2 regions of the Telluria sp. ZT3P25 genome follow, and region 2 is predicted to be linked to the other one. Evidence: riboswitches for the same ligand, from Rfam matches in the RefSeq annotation. Region 2 holds a riboswitch; the other holds the start of a gene.
The links. A riboswitch is a leader RNA that binds a small molecule or an ion and turns the genes downstream of it on or off. The one in region 2 is predicted to bind thiamine pyrophosphate.
Positions count from the first base shown of each region.

Region 1: linked by a shared signal. The riboswitch ahead of AC56LY_RS12120 (TonB-dependent siderophore receptor) and the one ahead of thiC (phosphomethylpyrimidine synthase ThiC) in region 2 are both predicted to bind thiamine pyrophosphate.

Region 1 covers NZ_JCASIJ010000001.1:2,722,538-2,729,651, reverse strand. Annotated here, with positions in the region: gene AC56LY_RS12130 (quinone oxidoreductase family protein) at 1-253, shown strand, start outside; gene AC56LY_RS12125 (TfoX/Sxy family protein) at 253-579, shown strand; gene AC56LY_RS12120 (TonB-dependent siderophore receptor) at 881-3,010, opposite strand; TPP riboswitch at 3,093-3,190, opposite strand; gene AC56LY_RS12115 (DUF535 family protein) at 3,246-4,019, opposite strand; gene AC56LY_RS12110 (hypothetical protein) at 4,327-4,635, shown strand; gene AC56LY_RS12105 (glutathione S-transferase) at 4,729-5,442, shown strand; gene AC56LY_RS12100 (MFS transporter) at 5,448-6,653, opposite strand; gene AC56LY_RS12095 (LysR family transcriptional regulator) at 6,752-7,114, shown strand, end outside.
Region 2 covers NZ_JCASIJ010000001.1:114,145-121,258, forward strand. Annotated here, with positions in the region: gene AC56LY_RS00535 (hypothetical protein) at 1-1,042, shown strand, start outside; gene AC56LY_RS00540 (hypothetical protein) at 1,177-1,470, shown strand; TPP riboswitch at 1,527-1,639, shown strand; gene thiC (phosphomethylpyrimidine synthase ThiC) at 1,717-3,642, shown strand; gene thiS (sulfur carrier protein ThiS) at 3,643-3,846, shown strand; gene AC56LY_RS00555 (thiazole synthase) at 3,867-4,700, shown strand; gene AC56LY_RS00560 (bifunctional hydroxymethylpyrimidine kinase/phosphomethylpyrimidine kinase) at 4,697-5,440, shown strand; gene thiE (thiamine phosphate synthase) at 5,451-6,065, shown strand; gene AC56LY_RS00570 (ion channel) at 6,104-6,817, shown strand; gene AC56LY_RS00575 (GNAT family N-acetyltransferase) at 6,877-7,114, shown strand, end outside.

The sequences.
Region 1 (7,114 bases), 2.6 Mb from region 2:
GTCTGCCAAGTTCGGCTTCGAGGAATTGCTACCGAAAAGTCTCACCGTGTTCAGCTTCATGTTCGGCAAAGAAATGGGCACGCCACGTGTGCGTGCCCTGATCGCTGACCTGATGACGCGTGCTGCAGCGGATGAGCTGACCATGCCTATCGAACGATCCTTCAAATTGGCGGATGCAGGTGATGCTCACGCCTACGCCGAAAACGAGCGTCCGGTTGGCCGTGTACTGCTTGACGTAGAAGCGGCGGCGTAATGGACGATACACGTATCTCCGACTTCTTCGTCTCGGTTGGCAAAGTATCGATCAAACCCGTTTTTGGCGGGAAGGGCATCTACCTTCATGGCAAGATCATCGCCTTCCAGCGTAAGGACGAGCTGCTGGTGAAAGGCGACAAAAAGGTCGCTGCGAAGATCGAGAAGGCAGGCGGCACGCGCATGTTCTACCGCAGTCGTAGAGGCCACCGCCAGAAGATTTACTTGCCCTACTGGTCGGTTCCCGACAGCGCCTACCACGATGCTGAAGAGATGGCCCGCTGGGTGAAAATCGGAGTGGAAGCGTCGAAACGATCGGCGAAGTAATCGGTGGGCAGCGGTTACTGGCGTCTATTCAGGCGAGCATAATGGTCGAAACCCTACTGATCGCGGCGAACCCGGATGTAAACGCGATTCGCTGGTGGATCAGCATGGGCTTCACCTAGTGGCCCAGACCTTGGGCGTACAGGTAGATGACTATCGTTTCCTCATTCCGGCAGTGGAATCAATCCCGGCCGTAAAAGAGCCCGCAGCAGTATTGCAGCGGGCCCCGTGCTAGCCAAGGCCATGCAGCTGCTTAGAAAGCAACTATGCTGGCATCAAATAAACGGTGATCGATTCTTTACCATTAAAAATCAATCTGCGCCGACACCCTGAACGTCCTCGGCGCCCCCGGCAGCAAATACCCACCCAGCGACTGCGTCACGTCGCGCCAGTAGAACTTGTCGAACGCATTGTCCATCCGCGCCCGGATAATCGTGTTCAAACCACCCGCGCGCAGCAGGTACGACGCACCGAACCCGGCCACGTGGTACCCCGGCACCTTGACCCGGTTGGCCGGATCGAACACCTTGTTGCCCGAGTACTGCCACTGCGCGTCCAGCTTCAGCCCCGCCACCTGCGGCACCGCATACTCGACCCACGCGGCCGTGCGCAGTTCCGGCACATTGGTCACGCGCTTGCCTTCGGTGCTGGCGTCGCCCGTGTCCTTCTGGTCTGTATCGAGCGCCATCAGCGACAGGTTGTAGTTCAGGCCGGGCAGGGCGCGGCCCTGCGCCGACAGTTCGACGCCACGGTGCGTCTGCTCGCCCGCACGCACGAAGACGTTGGCGGCATTCGTGTATTCGAGGCCCTGGGTGATTTCAAATACGGCGCCGGACAATGCCAGCTGCTCGTTCACATTGCGCTTGACGCCAAACTCGAACTGCTTCGAGCGGCTTGGCAAGAGCACCGTGTTTTGATTGACCGTCTCCATCGGCGCGATGCCGCCGTATTGCAGGCCATGGCTGATCGAGCCGTACACGCGCCAGTCCGGCGCCGGCGCATACACCAGCGCCACGTTCGGCAGTGCGAACGAGTCTTTTGACTTCACGCGAGCCTGGTCGATTTCTTCCAGCGCATCGAGCTTGAGCTGGACGTAGCGCACACCGGCGTGCAGCGTCCAGGCCGGGGCCAGGGTCACGACATCCTGCACGAACAGCGAACGCTCTTCGGTTGCGCGGCGTTCCATCACGGGGCCGGTGACGCGGCTGCTGTCGACCGGCGGCACGATCTGGTTCTGCCAGATATTGCTCGAGCCGACGTAGTCGTAGACGTATTCGCCGAAGCTGTCGTGGCGTTCGGCGTAGGCACTGCCGATCGTCAGCGCGTGGCGCACCGCGCCCGTGTCGAAGCGGCCCTGCAGCATCGCTTGCGCGCCCCACGGCGTCTTGCGCTCGCCGGTGCTCTGGAAGTCATACACGTCATAGTCGCCGTTCGAGCAGTAGCCAGGGTAGTAGCCGTCGCCCTCGTTGCTGCAGCCGTACGGGAAGGCGGTGAAGTCGTCGCGCTTGAACCAGTGCCTGTTGGCGTTGACGGTCGCGGTCCAGGTATCGTTGATGCGGTACTCGAAGCGCAGGCCGAGATTGCTGCTGTCGGTGTCGACGGGGCGCGTCCATGGCTGGTCGTTGAGCAGCGTTTTCGCCGAGATCCCGGTAGGCAGGGTTTCATTGCGCAGCAGCTGGTAGCCGGGGGCGGTGATCTGCTCCTTGTGCTGGTGGTCGACGTCGATCTGGAACAGCGCGTCCGGTGACATTTGCCAGTCGAAGGCGGCCGAAATGAACTGGCGCTTGCCGTCGGCGCCGCGCACGTACGACTTCAGGTCTTCGGCAGCGGCATTGATGCGGTAGCCGAAACGGCGGTCGGTGAAGCGGCCACCCAGGTCGACCGCGCCGTACACGGTGCCGCGTTCGCGCACTTCAACTGTGGCCGAACGCAGCGGCGCATTGGTCGGCCGCTTGGTGACGAAGTTGAGCATGCCGCCGGGCGCTGCGACGCCAGCCTGCAGGCCGGCCAGGCCGCGCAGGATTTCGATACGTTCCTTGTTCTCGAGCGGGATCTGCGTGTCGCCCGAAATCGCGATCATGTCCTTGCGGTAGCTGGTCGCGTTGTCGAGCGTGAAGCCGCGTACCGAAAACTGTTCGGCGTAGCCGATGGCGTTGTAGGCGTCGCCGATCGACGCATCGTAGCGGCTCGCATCGGTGACGCTGCGGATCGACAGGTCCTGCATCTGGCCCTGGCCGATCGACGTGATGGATGCCGGCGCGTCGAGCAGCTGCGTTTCGGCGAAGCCGCCGACGCTGGCGCGGTCGAGCGCGATCCATTTGCTGCTGGTGACGACGACCGAGGGAATGGCGTCCTGCGCGACTGCCGCAGGCGTGACAACGAAGGCCTGCACGATGGCGCAGGCAAGGACTGGGTGCTTCAGAGTGAAGGTCATGGTGTGCTCGTGTTTGCGCGCCACGAGGGCGCGCCGCTTAAATTCAAGCCGGAGCCAACGTGGGGGAAGGGCAAACGAACGGGAGGGCTGCTTTGCGCTTTCCTTCGCTGGCATTATCCAGATCAGGTACGAAGGGTATGTCTCACCCGGAACAACGTCCCAGGACCCCTAGCGAAGGCGCGAGTGTAGCACGGCGCTTGACGGCCGTGGTGAATCTGGCAAGCGTCGAGAAGGTTCAGGCTTGTGCGGTGGTGGGCGCTCTGGCCGCGGCAGCGGTCGTGGCGACAGGGGCCATATAGTGCAGTAGCGTCGTGCGCGCTGCCTCGCCAATTGCGCGCCACTGATCGCGGCGCTGGGCGGCGCGCTTGCGGTGCTTCGATGGCATGTCGGCCAGCGGCTTGAGGTAGAACGGCAGCGTGATCTGGTAGTGGCGCGCATCGTATTCGGCGCCGCCGAGAATGCGCCAGAAACCATCGTAGCCGCTCTCGAAGGTCGCGTGCTGGTCTGGCTGGTAGGCCGGATGCGCGGTGGCGCGCAGCGCGAGCACGCGGTCGATGCCCAGCGCCTGCGCTGCGCCCTGCAGGGCGGCAAACGCGAAGAAGCTGGGCGAGTTGTTCGGGAAGGCGCGCTCGAACGCATCGAAGGCCGGACCGGCATTGCGCCACAGGCCGGCGTTGTGGGTCACCAGCGGTACGCTCGCCACCGGAAGCGCCAGCTGCGCACCGTCGGCCCAGGTCCAGGACAGGCGATGCAGCACCGCGTCATTGGCGAGCAGCGTCAAGGTCAACCCATGCTGCGAATCGTCACGCTGCGCCGTGCGCAGTTGCAGCGCAAAGCGCCCATGCTCGCCATCGTGCTGCCACAGGATCAGGCCGGCGCTGCCATGCACCGCATCGCGGTACGCCCGATTGAAGGTCGTCTCCTCGAAGCGGGCGTGGGAATCGGGGGACTGGTGCGCGCGCCAGCGGCGCAGGGCGTGCCAGCGTTGGGTCAATCGCGCGATGATCATGGGCGCTCCATTGGACAAAGAAGTGGCGGGTGAACTTTATTAAATTAGTTCCTCAGTGAAATTATGTTCCCGATTGCCAACGTGTGCTTGGAGAAAGTGTAATGATTCGTCAGGAACCAACACGATCAGGGGCAGTGGCCCTGCTGGCGGGGTTCGGCCCCTTACAAGGCGTTGCTCAATAGCCACAATCGGTCCATGTCTGTGGCGCGCCACGCTAGTCGCGTCACGTTGACGGCCGCGAATGCCCGCTTGCCATCGGGAGCAGGTCATAATGGCGGCACTTATTTATCAGCACGGAAGAACTTTTATGACGCACAACCAGCCGCCGGAAGGCCCCCTCGCGCAGGGCCCTGTGACCGGGCACGAATCTGTGAATGACACGCAGTCCCGCAGCATGCACCGCACGGCGTCCAGTCGCGTCGTGGGCCAGGCATCGCGCGCTGCGACCGCCAAGTCGGCCAAGGGCAAGGACAAGGACAGCACGGGCATTCCGCAAAGGCCGAATGCCAGCCAGGTCTCGGCATGGAAGAAAGAAAACAAGGCCTCGATTGCAGAAACGGCGAAGCATTTCAACCTGCCTCCGACGATCGCCAAACGGTGGTGCGCAGTCGCCTGAATAACAGGGACGGTCTGCAGGCCCGGCGTACCGTGCTTCCCGGCCTTCCTGTTCGGTCTACCATGACTTTTCTCCATCAACAGGAAAACAATCATGGTGCATCCCTACGAACTGTATTACTGGCCGTCGATCCAGGGCCGCGGCGAATTCGTACGACTGGCGCTGGAAGAAGCGGGCGCCGATTACGTCGATGTAGCGCGGCGCGATGGCGGCGTCGACCTGCTGATGGCCGCGCTCGAAGTCGGCGACCATCCTTCCTTTGCCCCGCCGTTCCTGAAAGCCGGTGAGCAGACCATCGGCCAGGTAGCCAACATCCTGCTGTATCTGGGCGAACAGCATGGCCTGGCGCCACGCACCGAACCTGGCCGGCTCTGGGTCCATCAGCTGCAACTGACGATCGCTGACCTGGTCACCGAGGCGCACGACACGCATCACCCGATCGCTGCGATGCTGTACTACGAAGACCAGAAGCCCGAAGCCAAGCGCCGCGCGGCCGATTTTGTCGAGACGCGCATCCCCAAGTTCATGGCCTATTTTGCGCGGCTGCTGGCCAATCCCGAGCCACGCGACTACCTGCTGGGCGAGCGCGTGAGCTACGCCGACCTGTCGCTGTTCCAGGTGATCGAGGGTCTGCGCTACGCATTCCCCAACGCGATGAAGAAGATCGAGCAGGAGCATCCCGAGCTCACCGGCCTGCGCGACCGGGTGGCGGCGCGGCCGAAGATCGCGGCCTACCTGGCATCGCCGCGCCGCATTCCGTTCAACCAGGACGGCATCTTCCGCCGCTATCCCGAACTGGACGCGTAAGCAGGTCAGTGCAGCGCGACCGTTGTGGTGGTCATATCTTTGACCGGCACGCCGTCGCGGCGATCGAGCCACCCGGCCAGCGTGGTGAGTAGCAGGGCGCCCACGACCACCAGCGCACCGATCCATGGCGTGGCCATCAGGCCGAGGTGCGCGACAATCAGGCCACCGCCCCAGGCGCCCAGCGCGATGCCGACATTGAAGGCGGCGATGTTCAGGCCAGAGGCGACATCGACGGCCTGCGGCGCATCGCGTTCGGCGCGCCGCACCACATACACCTGCAGGCCGGGCACGTTGCCGAAAGCGACCGCGCCCCAGGCCAATACCGTCATCAACACCAGCGGTTTGCTCGGCGCCGTGAAGGCCAGCACCAACAGCACCAGCGCCAGCAACGCGAACACGATCTGCAGCGCGCGCACCGGTCCGAGGCGGTCGGCCAGCTTGCCGCCCCAGATATTCCCGGCCGCGACTGACACGCCGTACACCAGCATCACGAGGCTGACGGTCGACGCGGCGAAGCCGGCCACTTGCTGCAGGATCGGCGCCAGGTAGGTGAAGGCGATGAAGCTGCCGCCGTAGCCAAGCGTCGTGATTGCGTATACCAGCAGCAGGCGCGGCTTCTTCAGCACCGCCAGTTGCATCAAGAGCGGCGCTGGCTTGCTGCCGGCAATATCGGATGGCACCAGGATAGCGCTGCCGATGACGGCAATCACGCCCAGCAGCGACACCGCCAGGAACGTCGCCTGCCAGCCGAAGTGCTGGCCGATGAAGGTCCCGAGTGGCACACCGGTGACCAGCGCCACAGTCAGGCCGGTGAACATCAGCGCGATCGCGCTGGCTGCTTTTTCCTTCGGCACCAGGCTCGTGGCGATGGTGGAGCCGATCGAGAAGAACACGCCGTGCGCCAGGCCCGTGAGCACGCGCGCGGCCATCAATGCCGTGTAGTCCGGCGCCATCCAGGCTACCAGATTCCCGATCGTAAACAGGACCATCAGGCCAAGCAGCAGTTGCTTGCGCGGCATGCGGCCCGTCATGGCCGTGAGCAGGGGCGCGCCGATGGCCACGCCCAGCGCGTACAGGCTGACCAGGAGGCCTGCCGAGGGCACCGACACCTGCAGACTGGCGGCGATGGTGGGAATCAGGCCGACGATGACGAATTCGGTCGTCCCGATGGCAAAAGCGCTCAATGCGAGCGCCCAGAGTGCGAGTGGCATGGTGTTCTTTCTCAGAGATGGCAGACGTGCAGTGTGCCGTCTTTGCCAGCCCGGAAAAACAGGTCCGGCTACAATGGACTTTTGATTCGGAGTCATCAATGATCGACGTGGATGCGCTGATTGTGTTTTCGGCAGTCATGGATACGGGCTCGTTTTCGCGCGCTGCCGAGCGCCTGGGACAGACACCGTCGGGCGTCTCACGCACGATCTCGCGCCTCGAGGGCAGCCTGGGCATGACACTGATCCAGCGCACGACGCGGCGCCTGCAACTGACCGAGGAGGGCACCTGGCTGCTGGGCCGGGCACGGACAATTCTGGCCGACCTGGCCAACACCGAAGCCGAAGCGGCTGCGCGCCGCTCGCAGCCGGCGGGCCTGGTGCGCGTGAATGCCGCCACGCCGGCGCTGGGCCACCTGCTCGCGCCACTGGTCGCCGAATTTCTGGATGCGTATCCGCTAATC
Region 2 (7,114 bases):
GCAGAAATCGTACGCCAATCCGCCCAAGCCAAACCGTCCCGAAGCGCTGTCGTGGATGAACTACCCGTGGTACTACCCGAATGGCGGCGCGCCTGGCTATTGGAGCAGCTTCGACTTCCGCTTCGACGACGAAGAGCTGATCCACCTGCGCCATGGTTTCCGCAACGACGTCATCATGGGCGGCAACAGCTTCACGAGCGGCGCCTCGCTTGGCCGTGACGTGATGGCCGATCCGATCTCGGACGAATCCGGCCTGGTGCTCGATATATCGACCCACCAGCGCAGCTTCGCGCTGGGCGAGCCGGTGGTGCTCGAACTTAAGCTACGCGCCACTGACACACGCGGGCGGCGCGCCCATACCTGGCTGCATCCGAACTATGGCCTGGTGAAGATCGTCATCGAACAACCTGGCGGCAAGGTCTGCGCCTACGAGCCGATGATCGACCACCTGGTAGGCGAGCGCCAGACGATGCTCGGGGTGGACAACCCGGTCCAGGATAGCGCCTATATCGGCTATGGCAAGGATGGTTTCTATTTTGACCGGCCAGGCCAGTACCGGGTGCGGGCCGCGTATGCGGCGCTCGACGGATCGCAAGTGCTGTCCGATATCCTGACGGTGCGCGTGCGCTATCCGGTCAGCACTGATGACAACGTGCTGGCCGACCTGTTCATGGGCGAGGACCAGGGCGCGCTGTTGTACCTGCAGGGGTCGGACAACACCACGCTGCGCTCGGGTAATGCTGCCTTCGACGAGGTCCTCGACCGCTTCGACATGCATCCGATGGCCGCCTATGTGCGCATGGTCAAGGGCGTCAATGCCGCCCGCGCGTTCAAGACAGTGAACGCTGGCGAGGGCAAGCCGCTGTTCGTGCGCGCAGCGCGTCTCGATGAGAGCGTCGCATTGCTCTCGAGCGCCGCGCAGGCCAAGGTACTCGATCCGGTGTCCCAGGGCGAGTTGCTCACCTGCCTGGCCACCGTTCAGGGTGGTCCTGCGGCGACCGGCGCGACCGGGCCGGGCACGCGGCCGCACCGCAAGGCATGATCCATGCTGGATCGCAGGGGATGCGCCGGGCACTTGGGCTGGTCGTGCTGGCGTTACTCTGTTCCGGACAAGCCTGCCCTTCAGGCGGCTTGTCCGGCAAACCTGTTGCAGTCAATGGAAAGGCGAGGCAAGCGATGACGTTACGCGTGAGGTTGGGCGAAGGGTTTCAAGACAATACGGTCAGCGTGCGGGTCGACGGCAAGCAGGTCTATGACCGGCCGAACGTGAGTACCGACCTGACGATTTCGCGTGCGGATTCGTTCGATGTGGCGGTCGACGGGCCCAGCGTGCAGCTCGAGGTGGCGGTGCAGGGCGGGCCGACGGTGTGCCGGGCAGTCGAGCCGGCGCAGACGCCGTTCGTCGAAGTGCGTTTCATCGACGGCGCTTTGCATTTGCTGCCATTGCCGGCCGAGCCGCCGATGTTGTAACCATGATGCCCATTCAATATTTGTTCGGCTATAATCCACCCGCTGCCATCACTGGCAGCAAACGCTAGGGGTCCTGCGCGTCGTTGCTTTTACAACGATGCGTGGGTGAGAAATACCCTCCGAACCTGATCTGGATAATGCCAGCGAAGGGAAGCAGCCGAATAGTGCGGCCGTGCGCAGTCCTGCGCCCGACCTTGCCGCACCCGGTAACTCCTTTGCTGGCTCTCATGCACGCAAGGGAGCCACATGAACGCACCGCCGAAGTCTTCGCAACTGTTCGATGCCGCCACCGCCACGGTGGACCAGGCAGCCATCGCATCGCTACCAAACTCCCGCAAGGTCTACATCGAAGGCAGCCGGCCCGATATCCGCGTGCCGATGCGCGCGATCAGCCAGTCGGCCACGTCCGACAGCTTTGGTGGCGAACCCAATCCGCCGCTGTTCGTCTATGACACGTCGGGGCCGTACACCGAACCCGCGACCGCGATCGATATCCGCAGTGGCCTGGCGCCAATGCGGCAACCGTGGATCGACGGGCGCGGCGACACCGAGCAACTGGCCGGGCCATCGTCGCAGTACGGCCAGCAGCGGCTGGACGATCCGGCCTTGAGCGCGCTGCGCTTTGACCTGCAGCGCGCGCCCCGTCGCGCGAAGAGCGGCGCGAATGTCACGCAGATGCACTACGCGCGCCAGGGCATCATCACGCCCGAAATGGAATTCATCGCGCTGCGCGAAAACATGCAGCGAAAGGAATACATCGCGTCGCTGCATGCGTCCGGTCCGATGGGCAAGCGGGTCGCCGACCTGATGGGGCGCCAGCATCCGGGCCAGTCGTTCGGCGCCAGCATCCCCGCCGAGATCACGCCCGAATTCGTGCGCTCCGAGGTCGCGCGCGGGCGCGCCGTCATCCCCCTCAATATCAACCACCCCGAAATCGAGCCGATGATCATCGGCCGCAACTTCCTGGTCAAGGTCAATGCCAATATCGGCAATTCGGCCGTGACCTCGTCGATTGGCGAGGAAGTGGAAAAGATGACGTGGGCAATCCGCTGGGGCGCCGACACGGTGATGGACCTGTCGACCGGCAAGCACATCCACGAAACGCGTGAATGGATCCTGCGTAACAGCCCGGTCCCGATCGGCACGGTGCCGATCTACCAGGCGCTGGAAAAGGTCAATGGCAAGGCCGAGGACCTGACCTGGGAGATCTTCCGCGACACGCTGATCGAACAGGCCGAGCAGGGCGTCGACTACTTCACGATCCACGCCGGCGTGCTGCTGCGCTACGTGCCGATGACGGCCAATCGCCTGACGGGCATCGTCTCGCGCGGCGGCTCGATCATGGCCAAATGGTGCCTGGCGCACCACCGCGAATCATTCCTGTACACCCACTTTGAAGACATCTGCGCCATCATGAAGGCGTACGACGTGACGTTCAGCCTGGGCGATGGCCTGCGCCCAGGCTCGATCTACGACGCCAACGACGAAGCGCAGCTGGCCGAACTGAAAACGCTGGGCGAACTCACGCAGATCGCGTGGAAGCACGACGTGCAGACGATCATCGAGGGCCCCGGTCACGTGCCGCTGCACCTGATCAAGGAGAACATGGACCTGCAGCTCGAGCAGTGCCATGAAGCGCCGTTCTACACGCTCGGGCCGCTCACGACCGATATCGCCCCTGGCTACGACCACATCACGTCCGGCATCGGTGCGGCCACCATTGGCTGGTACGGCACGGCGATGCTGTGCTACGTGACGCCCAAGGAGCACCTGGGCCTGCCTGACAAGCAGGACGTCAAGGACGGCATCATCACGTACAAGATCGCGGCCCATGCGGCCGACCTGGCCAAGGGCCATCCGGGCGCGCAGCTGCGCGACAACGCGCTCTCAAAAGCGCGCTTCGAATTTCGCTGGGACGACCAGTTCAACCTGGGCCTGGACCCCGACAAGGCGCGCGAATTCCACGACGAGACCCTGCCCAAGGATTCGGCCAAGGTGGCCCATTTCTGCTCGATGTGCGGCCCGCATTTCTGCTCGATGAAGATCACGCAGGAAGTGCGCGCCTACGCTGCGGCCAATGGCGTCCAGGGCGAAACAGCCCTGCACCAGGGGATGCAGGAAAAGGCGATTGAGTTCGTGCGCGATGGCGCCCGGCTGTACCGGGAGGTCTGAATGACATCCATCGAAGTCAATGGCGCGCCGTGCGGCGTGCCGCCGGGCCAGACACTCGCCGGCCTGCTCGAACAGCTGGACCTGAGCGGGCAGGGGATGGCGCTGGCCGTCAATCGCGAGGTGGTGCCGCGCCAGCAGTGGCCGACGCGCCGCCTGCAGGCGCAGGACCGGGTCGATATCGTGCGCGCCATCGGTGGCGGCTAAAGGAGAACAGGATGAATGTCATGAACGAAAACATGAAACCAGACGGGCAACCGGATGTACTCACCATCGCCGGGCGCGCCTACCGTTCGCGCCTGCTGGTGGGCAGCGGCAAATACCGCGACCTGGCGCAAACGCGCGAGGCCACGCTGGCGGCCGGCGCCGAGATCATCACGGTGGCAATCCGCCGCGTGAACATCGGCCAGGACCCGAACGCGCCCAGCCTGCTCGACGTGCTGCCGCCGTCGGAGTTCACCATCCTGCCCAACACGGCCGGCTGCTTCAATGCGAAGGATGCGGTCTACACGTTGCAGATGGCGCGCGAGCTGCTGGGCGGGCGCAATCTCGTCAAGCTCGAGGTGCTGGGTGACGCCACCACGCTGTTCCCGCACATGCCTGAAACGCTCAAGGCCGCCGAAACCCTGGTGCGCGACGGCTTCGACGTGATGGTTTATTGCAGCGACGATCCGATCCAGGCCCGCATTCTGCAGGAGATCGGCTGCGTGGCCGTGATGCCGCTGGCGTCGCTGATCGGCTCGGGGATGGGTATCCTCAACCCGTGGAACCTGTCGCTGATCATCGAGCAGGCCACGGTGCCGGTGCTGGTCGATGCCGGCGTGGGCACGGCGTCGGATGCGGCAATCGCGATGGAACTCGGCTGCGACGGCGTGCTGATGAACACCGCGATTGCCGGCGCGCGCGACCCGGTGCGTATGGCACGCGCGATGAAGCATGCGGTGCTGGCCGGGCGCGATGCGTACCTGGCGGGGCGCATGCCAAAACGTTTCGCGGCATCGCCGTCGTCGCCGGTCGAGGGCAAGATCACGGGCAACGTCACGGGTAACCTCGCCCCATGACACCGTGCGTGCTGGTCTTCGCCGGGCTCGATCCCGGCGGCGGCGCGGGCCTGGCGGCCGATATCCTGGCCATTGCCGCGCAGGGCGCCCACGCGCTGCCGGTGGCCACGGCGCTGACCTGCCAGGACAATAACCGCGTGTTCGACGTGCACCCGGTCGATGCCGGCCTGGTCGCGCGCCAGGCTGCGCCGCTGGTCGCCGCCTTCGACATCCGCGCCGTCAAGCTGGGCATCCCCGGCAACGCGGCCAATGCGGCGGCGATTGCGGGCGTCATCCGTGACCTGCGCGCGCGGCAACCCGATCTGCCGGTGGTGCTCGACCCGGTGCTGGCCAGCGGCCATGGCGACGCGCTTGGGCAGGGCAACGCCAGTGGCGCCTTGTCCGATTTGCTGACGCTGGCGACGATCGTGCTGCCCAACCTGCCAGAGCGCGCTGCGCTGGACGCCCCAGGCACGGTGCAGATGCTCGTCACGGGCGGCCATGCGCCGGGCGACACGGTCATCAACCGCTGGCTGCAGGACGGTCAAATGTTGCGCGAGTGGCACTGGCCGCGCCTGCCGGCCAGTTATCACGGCAGCGGCTGCACGCTGGCCGCTGCGCTGGCGGGTCGCCTGGCGCTGGGCGAGTCGATGGCCATCGCCCTCGGGCACGCCCAGGCCTATACACACGCCACACTGGCGCAATCGTTCGCGATCGCCCCGGGGCAGCGCATCCCGCGCCGCCTGTGCCAACCACATTGAAGGAGCCACTATGAAGGGCTTGTATCTCGTCACACCGAACTGGAACGACACCGAGCGGCTGCTGGCCGCCACCGATGCCGCGCTGAGCGCCGGCGCCGCCCTGGTGCAATACCGGCACAAGGAGGCAGACGCGCGCCTGCGCCTCGAACAGGCCACGGCGCTGCTGGCGTTGTGCCGCCGCCACGGCTGTCCGCTCGTCATCAACGACCATCTCGACCTGTGCCAGGTGCTCGACGCCGATGGCGTGCACCTGGGCCACACGGATGGGGCGCTTGCCGCTGCCCGCGCGCTGCTGGGCCCGGCCAAGATCGTCGGCGCCTCGTGCTATGGCGACCTGGCGCTGGCGCGTGCTGCGCGCGACGCCGGCGCCAGCTACCTTGCCTTCGGTGGCTTCTACCCATCACCGGTTAAAAAATACACGTTCGTGACGCCACCGGAACTCCTTGACCAGGCGCGCGCGGAGTTCACGCTGCCCCTCGTCGTCATCGGCGGCATGACGCCGGCCAACGCCGCGCCCCTGGTCGCGCGCGGCGCCGACCTGGTCGCGGCGATCACCAGCGTGTACGGTGCGGCCGACCCGCGCATGGCCGCGCACGCATTCGGGAGCCTGTTTTCGGCCGGCTGAACCTACAATGGCAGTACTTACGACTTTGTCCTGCCGCCATGATCGCTCCACGCCTGTTCATCCACACCCGCCGCCATCCATCCGCCATCCTGCTGCTGGTGCAGCTGCTCGGCATGCTGTCATACCCCTTCATCGAAGGAACGCGCGCCGGCCAGGTGGCCTTCAACTGCTTCGGCATCGTGGTGCTGGCCTTTGCCATCCGCATGGTGCGCCGTACGCCCGGCGAGGTGCGTGTGAGCTGGGCGCTGGCCGTACCGATCATCGCGCTGCTGCTGGCGCAGATCCTGCTGGGCTACAACCACCTGCTGGCCTGGTCGTCGGGGCTGGAGGCGTTGTTCTACTTCTACGCGGCCGGCAGCCTGATCGCCTACATGATGGAAGACGAACGCGCCACGACCGACGAGCTGTTCGCGGCCGGCGCCACGTTCACGCTGCTGGCCTGGGCCTTCACCCACATGTACATCCTGCTGCAGGAAGTCCAGCCCGGCACCTTTGCCGCCGCCGTCAACGCGGGCGCGCCGCGTACCTGGACCGAACTCAATTACCTGAGCTTTGCGCTGCTCTCGAGCACGGGCATCGGCGACGTGATTCCGCTGACGCCACCGGCGCGGGCGCTGGCCAGCGTCGAGATGCTCGTCGGTTTGATGTACCTGGCGGTGGTCGTGGCACGGTTGATCGCCTTCACGACACGCAACCGGATCGAGGTAGGCCGCGCACGCAAGCGCAAGCTGGAAGAGTGGGAACAGGATTGAACCACAAGGCCAGAATTGCTTGCTAGAATCGTCCTCCGATCACCAACAGGAGCACGTGCATGGCGTACCAACTGGCTGGCTACACGATTCGCCATTTCTTACCCGACGAATGGCCGGCTTACCGCGCGCTCCGTCTGCGCGCGCTGGAAGACGCCCCCGACGCCTTTGGCAGCACATTGGCTGCCGAATCCACGCGGCCGGCCGAAGAATGGGCAGCGCGCCTGGCCCGAGCGGCCACGTCCGGCATCGACCATCCACTCGTGGCCCACGTCGCGGGCCAACCCGCCGGGCTGGCCT